Regions from separate parts of the Janthinobacterium sp. EB271-G4-7A genome, predicted to be linked through region 2. Evidence: predicted binding sites of a transcription regulator. Region 2 holds the regulator's gene; each other region holds the start of a gene.
What was found. Region 2 encodes sigma-54, which starts transcription at its own class of promoters, with help from an activator protein. Its sites were predicted from a motif close to TGGCANGNAANCTGCTTT; they were not measured.
Positions count from the first base shown of each region.

Region 1: IGS58_RS08895 (urease accessory protein UreD) is a predicted target of sigma-54. The motif match lies at 1,404-1,421, and genes of this name have one in related genera.
Region 3: adh (aldehyde dehydrogenase) is a predicted target of sigma-54. The motif match lies at 1,871-1,888, and genes of this name have one in related genera.

Region 1 covers NZ_JACYMI010000001.1:1,958,034-1,961,293, reverse strand. Annotated here, with positions in the region: gene IGS58_RS08905 (urease subunit beta) at 1-149, opposite strand, end outside; gene IGS58_RS08900 (urease subunit gamma) at 179-481, opposite strand; gene IGS58_RS08895 (urease accessory protein UreD) at 507-1,373, opposite strand; gene IGS58_RS08890 (EAL domain-containing response regulator) at 1,504-3,260, opposite strand, start outside.
Region 2 covers NZ_JACYMI010000005.1:195,267-198,526, reverse strand. Annotated here, with positions in the region: gene lptA (lipopolysaccharide transport periplasmic protein LptA) at 1-130, shown strand, start outside; gene lptB (LPS export ABC transporter ATP-binding protein) at 130-885, shown strand; gene IGS58_RS25760 (RNA polymerase factor sigma-54) at 890-2,368, shown strand; gene hpf (ribosome hibernation-promoting factor, HPF/YfiA family) at 2,438-2,800, shown strand; gene IGS58_RS25750 (enoyl-CoA hydratase/isomerase family protein) at 2,936-3,260, shown strand, end outside.
Region 3 covers NZ_JACYMI010000010.1:9,442-12,701, reverse strand. Annotated here, with positions in the region: gene IGS58_RS28910 (TonB-dependent receptor family protein) at 1-468, opposite strand, end outside; gene IGS58_RS28905 (beta-propeller fold lactonase family protein) at 673-1,629, shown strand; gene adh (aldehyde dehydrogenase) at 1,974-3,260, shown strand, end outside.

The DNA of each region.
Region 1 (3,260 bases), on a different contig from region 2:
GACAGCGCAGGGTTGACTTCGAAAAAGTGGAAATGCGAGCCCACCTGGATAGGCCGGTCGCCCCGGTTGGCCACTACCACGGTGGCCGTGGCGCGTCCGACATTCAAGCTGATTTCGCCTTCTTCCAATTTGTATTCGCCTGGGGTCATGACCGGCTCCTGTAATGTCGCTTGGTTGGTTAAGGTATCGGGTGGTGCACGGTGACCAGCTTGCTGCCGTCGGGGAAGGTCGCCTCCACCTGGATATCGGGGATCATCTCGGCGATGCCGTCCATGACGTCGGCGCGCGAGAGTATCTTCGTGCCGTCCGACATCAGCTGCGCCACCGACTTGCCATCGCGCGCCCCTTCCATGATGGCCGCGCTGATCAGGGCCACCGCTTCCGGATAATTCAACTTCAAGCCGCGCGCCAGGCGCCGTTCGGCCAGCAGCGCGGCCGTAAAAATGAGCAGCTTGTCTTTTTCGCGGGGAGTCAGGTCCATGTTTTTCCTTGCGCTTCTTTCCTGATTAAGTGTTCCAGATGCGGGGCACGACGGCGTCGCGCCCCAGCATGGCGGGACGCAGCAGCTGCCAGGCGGCCAGCATGATGCGGCGCGCCGCCTCGCTGTCGCCGCACAGCAGGCGCACCGCCACCAGCGATTTCATGTGCGTGGCGCCAAACGCGGCGCCGTCCGGCACGGCGATCTCGCGCACGGCCGCCAGCACGGCGGCAGAAACTGGCGTGCCGATGGCGATCAGGGTGGCACACACGGTGTGGCCTCCCAGGCCCAGCGGGCTGGCCATCAGCGCGCCGCCGGCGGCCAGCACGCCCTGCTCCCACCACAGCAGCTTGCCGCCGCGGCGGATCCGCACCTGCTGGCTGATGCTGCCCGTATTGAACATTTCGCCCGAGGCGCTGCGGCCCAGGCAGACGATGTCGCAGCCGATGTAGCTGGCGTCGGCCGCCAGTTCCACTTCATGGCGCAGGCGCACGCAAGCCTGGTCGAAGAAAATGCTCTCCTGCGGCAGCCACTCGATGGCCGCGCCGCTGGCGGCGCGCAGCATGATGTGCTGGCCCGAGACATGGCCGTTGGCGCGGTACCACTTGGCGGCGCCCGGGGACGTGAGCAAGGCGTGCGCGCCCTCGCCCACCGTGGCGTCGACGGCCAGCTGGTCGCCGCCCACCACGCCGCCGGGCGGATGGATGATGATGGCGTGGCAGACGCGATCGCCCTCCGGATAAAGGGGCTTTTGCACGCGCAGGGGGCCGCTGTGCGTACGCTCGACGAGGCGGCTGACGCCATCGTGCAGCGCAAAGCCCAGGCGCAAATGCGCCTGCCAGGCGCCGTGCGCGCTGGCCTGCAAAAGCATGGCTGGAGGGGTACTGTCTGGCATGCGGGGCAATCGCGTAAATAAGCGATTACCTAAGCAGGATATGTGCCAGCGTCAGGGGAAATAAAAGTGAGAATCGTGCACCGCGCTGCAGCGAACGCACCGGCATGGTGCATCGGCCGCACCGCGGCGCTTAGGCCGCCGCCACGGCCAGGGTGCGCCGTTCGCGCAGCAAGGCCGTGAAGGCTTCCGCGGCCAGGGGGCGGCTGAAGTAATAGCCCTGCATTTCGTCGCAGCCGTGTTCCGTCAAAAAATCCACCTGCTCGCGCGTTTCCACGCCTTCGGCGATGACGCGCATGTCCAGGTTGTGCGCCAGCGAGATGACGGAACGGGCGATGGCCGCATCGCTGCTGCTGGTGGTGACATCGTCGACGAACGATTTGTCGATCTTCAGCACGTCGATGGGAAAGCGCTTCAGGTAGCCCAGGCTGGAATAGCCGGTGCCGAAGTCGTCGAGCGAAATGCCCACGCCGATATCCTTCAGGCGCGTGAGGGCCGCCACGGCCTTGTCCGGATCGCCCATCACCGTGCTTTCCGTGATCTCGATGCCCAGGCAGGCGGGCGCGATGCCGTATTTGCGCAAGGCCGCCTCGACGAACGGCACCGTGCGGTCTTGCGCGAACTGCTTGCCGGACAGGTTGACGGCCACCTTGATGCTGCCCAGGCCCGCGTCGTGCCAGGCGCGGATCTGCGCGCACACGCTTTCGAGCACCCATTCGCCGATGGCCGTGATCGAGCCGTATTCCTCTGCCAGCGCGATGAACAGGCCGGGCGGCACCTTGCCCAGCACCGGATTATCCCAGCGCAGCAAGGCTTCCGCGCCCAGCAAGGCGCCCGTGCGCAAGCACATCTGCGGCTGGTAGTGCACTTCGAATTCATCGCGGCCGATGGCGCCGCGCAGCTGCTGCTGCATCGCCAGGCGGGCGCGGATATCGCTGCCCATGCGCTCCGTGAAGAAGGCGTAATGGTCGCGTCCCATTTCCTTGGCGCGCACCAGGGCCGTATCGGCGTGGCGCAGCACGTCGTCGAGGCTGTCGCCGTCGGCCGGGCACATGGCGATGCCGATGCTGGTGGTCAGCGCCAGGCGCTCGCCATCGACGCTGAGTTCTTCGCGCAAGCCGGCCAGGATGGTTTGCGCCAGCCCCAGGGTGCGCCCCAGCAGGGCATCGTCCTGCAGCAGGATCTGGAATTCGTCGCCGCCCTGGCGCACCACCGTGTCGCCCTCGCGCACGCAACCGGACAGGAAACGCGCCACCACTTGCAGCGCCTTGTCGCCCACGGCCTGGCCGTGCGAATCGTTGATGTTCTTGAAGCGGTCCAGGTCCAGGCACATCAGCACCACTTGCTGGCTGTCGCGCAGGGCGTTCGCGCGCGCCTGTTCGAAGCGCTCGCGCAGCAGCACGCGGTTCGGCAAGCCCGTCAGCGCGTCGTGGTAGGAAAGGAAATCGATCAGATGCTGCTCGGCCTTGCGCTCGCTGATGTCGAGGAAGACGCCGATGTAGTTGACGACGGCGCCGTCGGGGCCGTGCACGGTGGAGGCGCTGAGCAGGCAGGGATAGGTGTCGCCGCTCTTGCGCCGCGTCTGCACCTCGCCCGACCAGCAGCCGCTGCTGCGCAAGCCCTGGCGCAGGGCCAGCAGCACCGCTTCGCCCGTGTGTTCGGCATGCAGGCGCAGGATGTCCGTGCCCACCACTTCCTGCGCCGCGTAGCCGGTGATGCGCGTAAAGGCGGGATTGGCCGTGACGATGACGCCGGCAGGATCCGTGATCAGGATGGCGTCCTGGGTCGCTTCAAAGACCTGGCCCGACAGGCGCAGCAATTCTTCATTGGCGCGGCGGATCTGCACTTCGCGCGCCAGGGTGCTGGCCACCTGTTCCAGTTCGGCAGTGC
Region 2 (3,260 bases):
TGCGATGGAAAATTCCAACAGCGGCACCAGCACCCCGGATGGCGGCAGCGTGCGCATGGTGATCCAGCCGAAAACCAAGGCACCGGCGGCGGAGAAAGCGCCGGCCACGCCCGCGCCAGGAAAGAAATAATGGACAATACTCGTTGCGGCAGCACCCTGATCGTTCGCGGGCTGCAAAAAACCTATGGCAAGCGGCAAGTCGTGCATGATGTCTCGCTGCAAGTCGAATGCGGCGAAGTGGTGGGTTTGCTGGGCCCGAACGGCGCCGGCAAGACCACCTCGTTCTACATGATCGTCGGCCTGGTGCCGTCCGATGGCGGCAGCATCGATATCAGCGGCGTGGACATCTCCAGCCTGCCGATCCACCGCCGCGCGCAGATGGGCCTGTCCTACCTGCCGCAGGAAGCGTCCGTCTTCCGCAAGCTGACGGTGGAAGACAATATCCGCGCCGTGCTGGAAATTCAGACCGTCGAAGGCCGTCCGCTGACGAAGGCCGAGATCGAGGTGCGCCTGGATAAATTGCTGGCTGACTTGCAGATTGAAAAGCTGCGCGAGAATCAGGCCCTGTCCCTGTCCGGTGGCGAGCGCCGCCGCGTGGAAATCGCCCGCGCGCTGGCCACCGATCCCCGTTTCGTGCTGCTCGACGAACCGTTCGCCGGCGTCGATCCGATCGCCGTGATCGAGATCCAGCGCATCGTGCGTTTCTTGAAGGAGCGCAATATCGGCGTGCTGATCACCGATCATAATGTGCGCGAGACGCTGGGTATCTGCGATCGTGCCTACATCATCAACCAGGGCTCGGTACTGGCGTCGGGACGCCCCGACGACATCATCGCGAACGAGTCGGTACGCCGGGTCTATCTGGGCGAACACTTCCGCATGTAAGCCAATGAAACAATCATTGCAGCTGCGCACTTCGCAGCACCTGGCACTGACGCCGCAGTTGCAGCAATCGATACGCCTGTTGCAATTGTCTACCCTGGAATTGCATCAGGAACTAGAGCAATTGCTGACGGACAATCCCTTGCTCGAGCGCCTCGATGATCCGCTCGACCGCTCGCTGCGCCTGCTGTCCGATGGCGCCTTGAGTTCCACGGCAGCGCCGGCCGAAGCGCCGCCCCAGCCGCCAGGCCAGGAAGCGCCCACAGCGCCGGCCGAAGCGGAAACCTTTGACGGCGATGCCGGCGAGGGTCCTGCCGCCGCGGATGGCGGCGACAGCGACTGGAGCGAGGCGAGCCGCGGCAAGGCGCCCGACGACGAAGATTCGCGCCCGCAACTCGAAGCCCATCACTGCACCCTGCGCGAACACCTGATGGAGCAGATGCGCGTGACGGTACTTGAATTGCGCGACCGCGCGCTGGTCGAGCTGATCATCGACGCGCTCGACGACAATGGCTACCTGGAAGAGTCGCTCGAGGACATCCTGGCGCGCCTGCCGGAAGAGCTGGAAATCGACGCCGACGAGATGCGCACGGCCTTGTCTCTCTTGCAAAGTTTCGATCCGCCCGGCGTGGGCGCGCGCAATGCCTCCGAATGCCTGGCGCTGCAAATCAAGCGTTTGCCGCACATCGCCATGGTGACGCGCCGCATGGCCCTCGTCATCGTGGAAAAGCACCTGGCCTGGTTTGCCCAGCGCGATTTCAACAAGCTGAAAAAAGCCCTCGATTGCGACGATGAAGACTTGCGCGAAGCGCAGACGGTGATTCGCCAGTGCAATCCGCATCCGGGCGCCGTGTTCGCCTCGGACGTGTCCGATTACGTGGTGCCCGACGTCGTCGTCAAGCGCGCGCGCAATGGCTGGCAAGTCACGCTGAACAACGATGTCATGCCGCGCCTGCGCGTCAATGCCATGTACGCCAACTTGCTCAAGCAGGGCAAGGGCGAGGGCGCCATGGGCGCACAGTTGCAGGAAGCCAAGTGGCTGATCAAGAATATGCGCCAGCGCTTCGACACGATCCTGCGCGTGGCGCAGGCGATAGTAGAAAGACAAAAGAACTTTTTCTCGCATGGGGCCGTTGCCATGCGTCCCCTTGTGCTCCGTGAAATAGCTGATACACTGGGTTTACACGAGAGTACTATCTCGCGGGTAACAACTCAAAAGTACATGCTGACCCCGCACGGCATGTTCGAGTTGAAATATTTCTTTGGTAGCCACGTCGCCACCGAAGCGGGGGGCGAAGCGTCATCGACGGCGATACGGGCATTGATCGTGCAACTGACAGGAGCAGAAGACCCTAAAAATCCTTTATCCGACAGTAAGATTGCGGACATGCTGGGGGAACAAGGCATGGTGATTGCGCGACGTACTGTTGCCAAATACCGGGAAGCGTTGAAAATTCCGCCAGTGAGCCTGCGTAAGTGTTTGTAAGTTTTTTTCGGTTCCTCTGCGGGCCGGATAGGATGGACCGCACGAACCCGATCATCTTTAGGAGTGTGTATGAATCTCACCATCAGCGGACATCATCTCGAAGTGACACCAGCCATCCGTGAATACGTACAAACGAAGCTGGAGCGCGTGAAACGTCATTTCGATCAAGTCATCGATATCGCCGTGATTCTGACCGTGGATAACCTCAAAGAGAAAGAAAAACGTCAAAAGGCTGAAGTCAACCTGCGTTTGAGCGGCAAGACTGTCTATGTGGAAAGCTTGGCGCACGACCTGTACGCCGCGATCGATACCCTGATCGACAAGCTCGATAGGCAAGTGATGAAATACAAAACCAAAGTGCAAGGGCACGGTAAAGAGGCGATCAAGCATCTGCCAGACAACTCCGAGGAAGAAGCCGTCGTCGCCGTCTAAGGCCACCCGCTTCCAGCAGTTGTGATCAACTAAGGGCGCACATCTTGCGCCCTTTTTTGCGCCTGGACCTTTTGAGCGCAATGTTCGCCGCGCAGGGGCTAAAATGTTTGCACTTTCACTTCTTTCCTGCCTGCCATGAGCGACTTCGTCCAGACTTCCATCCGCAACCGCACGGGCCATATCGTGCTCGACCGTCCGAAAGCCTTGAATTCCCTGTCGCTGGAGATGGTGCGCGCCCTGAGCGCGGCCTTGCTGGCCTGGCGCGACGATCCGCAGGTGGATGCCGTGGTGATCCGCTCCAGCAGTGAAAAAGCCCTGTGCGCCGGCGGCGACATCCGTTTCTTTTACGATGCCGGCCTGGCCACGCCGCAAGGCGGCAGCGCCATGCTGGAAGATTTCTTTACGGAAGAATATGCTTTAAATCATTTAATTCATTTCTACCCGAAACCGTATATCGCCG
Region 3 (3,260 bases), on a different contig from region 2:
GATGGCAGAAAACGGTCCGCGCAGCACTTCGATGCGCTCGGCCGTATCGAGGTTGAAGGTGGCGGCCTGGCCTTGGCCGTCGGGCATGCTGGCGGGAATGCCATCGCTGATCAGCTTGACGCCGCGCACACCGAAGGCCGAGCGTGCGCCAAAGCCGCGTGACGAGATCTGCAAGTCTTGCGCATAGTTCTGGCGGTTTTGCACGACCAGGCCCGGCACGGCGGCCAGCGCTTCCGACGCGTTGACGCGGATTTGGCCATCCTGGATGCGCGCGCTGTCGACCACGTCGATCGAGGCCGGCACTTCCTGGCTGGGGTGGGCGATGCGGCTGCCGCTGATGACCACCGTATCCATCAGTTGTCCGGCGGCCAGGTCGGCTGACTCGGCGGCAAAGACGTGGGGGGCTAGGGTGGCGCTGCCGGCGACAAACAGGCTGGCGATGGTGTTCAGGCGGAAACGATGCTGCATGCGGATTCTCCAATGTGAATAAAAGCCTGCTTGATCGCGTGCGCGGTACAGGTCTGCATAGTCTTATCAAGCAATATGCCTGCCATGTCTCCATTGGTGGGCTGAAATTATACGCGTGTCAGTGGCACGGCGTTTGCATACAGCAATGGGCAGATGCGCCGCTACCGCGCGCTTTTCCTGTGTTTTTCCATTGAAAAGGTGATTATGCCCAACTTCTTCTCGTGCTTGCGCCAGGTTTGCTGGCTGTTGCTGGCGCTCGCCAGCACCGCCCTCCAGGCAGCTCCATTTGCCTATGTCCCCAATGAAAAATCGGGCACCTTGAGCGTGATCGACACGGCGACCGACCAGGTGGTGCGCCAGATCGCCGCAGGCAAGCGTCCGCGTGGCATCGCCGCCGACCCCACAGGACGGCAATTGTTTGTCACGGACGCGGCCAGCAGTGCCTTGCTGCTGATCGATAACGCTGGCGGCGCGGCCGTGCGCACGGTGGCGCTGGGCAAGTCGCCCGAAGGCGTCAGCGCGTCCCTGGACGGTCATTACGTGGCCGTCGCCGTCGAGGAAAACAACAGCGTGACCTTGCTCGACGGCCAGACGGGCGTCTTGCTCGCCGATATCAAGGTGCAGGGACGCAATCCGGAACATGCCGTCTTCAGTCCCGATGGGCGCTGGCTGCTGGTCAGTGCGGAAGAGGCCGAGCAAGTCGATGTCATTGATGTGGCACAACGCCGCCAGGTGGCGTCCATCGCCGTGGGACTGCGTCCGCGCGGCATCGGTTTCAGTCCCGACTCGGGCCGCGCCTATGTGGCGTGCGAACTGGTCAATACCGTGTATGTGATCGACATGGCCGCGGGCAAGGCGATTGCGACCATTCCAGCGGGCAAGAATGCGAATGGCATCGTGGTCCATCCCAACGGCAAGCAAGTGTATGTCTCGAATGGCACGGACGGCACGGTGATGGTGATCGACACGGCCAGCAATCAAGTGACGGCCACGATTGACGTCGGCAAGCGCCCGTGGAACATGGCCATCACGCCCGACGGCGCCAAGCTGTACGTGGCCAATGGCCGTTCGAACAGTGTGTCCGTCATCGACACGGCCAGCGCGCGCAAGATGGCCGATATTGCCGTGGGTGAATTGCCATGGGGCGTGGTGATTCGTTGATTCCTTGGTGGCACAGGCGCAGGTGTTCCAGTCTGGTACACCTGTTCCATTGTGCAGCGGCGCAGGGGAGATGCCGCAGGGCTGGCCCGGATTGGAACAGGATGCCGCTACCTTGTTCAAAACGCAAACAGGCCCACGTCCCCACCCAAGCAGGTGGCATGCGCTGAAAAACGTGCCGGGTTTGATGCCGCGCCCTTGTAACAGGGATAAAACCGGCTAAGTTTGTAGTGGGATGGCGAGCTGGCACGGCATTTGCGGAAGACTCTGTGTACTCACCCCATCTGTACCAGGACGTTTGATTTTAATTAAGTAATTCCATTCTAATTAACCCGATAGAGGACGACATGAATCTCGCAGACATCAGCAAACTGGGCGTAGCCAATCCCTTCAAACAACGCTATGACAATTACATCGGCGGCAAATTCGTTGCCCCAGTCAAAGGTGAATACTTTCCCAACATTACGCCGATCACGGGCTTGCCGTTTTGCGAAATCGCCCGTTCCACGACGGAAGACGTCGAGCTGGCGCTGGATGCCGCGCACGCCGCCAAGGATGCCTGGGGCAAGACTTCGCCGGCCGAGCGCGCCAATATCCTGAACCGCATCGCCGACCGCATCGAACAGAACCTGAGCCTGATCGCCACGGCGGAAACCATCGACAACGGCAAGCCGATCCGCGAAACGATGAATGCCGACATTCCACTGGCCATCGACCATTTCCGTTACTTCGCCGGTTGTATCCGCGCGCAGGAAGGTTCCGTCGCGCAAATCGATGCGGAAACCTATGCCTACCACTACCATGAGCCGCTGGGCGTCGTGGGGCAGATCATTCCGTGGAATTTCCCGATTCTGATGGCCGTGTGGAAACTGGCGCCAGCCCTGGCCGCCGGCAATTGCGTCGTCTTGAAACCGGCCGAGCAGACCCCGGCATCCATCATGGTGTTGATCGAGCTGATCGGCGACTTGCTGCCGCCGGGCGTGCTGAACATCATCAATGGTTTCGGCCTGGAAGCGGGTAAACCGCTGGCCTCGAGCAAGCGCATCGCCAAGATCGCCTTTACGGGCGAAACGGGCACGGGCCGTCTGATCATGGGCTATGCGGCGCAAAACCTGATTCCCGTCACCCTGGAGCTGGGCGGCAAGTCGCCGAACATCTTCTTTGAAGACGTGATGGATGCCGACGATGACTATTTTGACAAGTGCCTGGAAGGTTTTGCCATGTTCGCGCTGAACCAGGGCGAAGTGTGCACCTGCCCATCGCGCGTGCTGATCCAGGAATCGATCTACGAGAAATTCATCGAACGGGCCTTGAAGCGCGTGGCCGCCATCAAGCAGGGCAACCCGCTCGACTCGTCCACCATGATCGGCGCGCAGGCCTCGCAGGAGCAGCTGGAAAAAATCCTGTCCTACCTCGACATCGGCCGCCAGGAAGGCGCCGAAGTGCTGGCCGGCGGCGAGCGCAACACGCAGGCGGGCGACCTGGAAGGCGGCTACTACGTGCGTCCGACCGTGTTCAAGGGCCATAACAAGATGCGCATCTTCCAGGAAGAGATTTTCGGACCCGTGGTGTCCGTGACCACCTTCAAAGATGAGGCCGACGCGCTGGCGATTGCCAACGATACCTTGTACGGC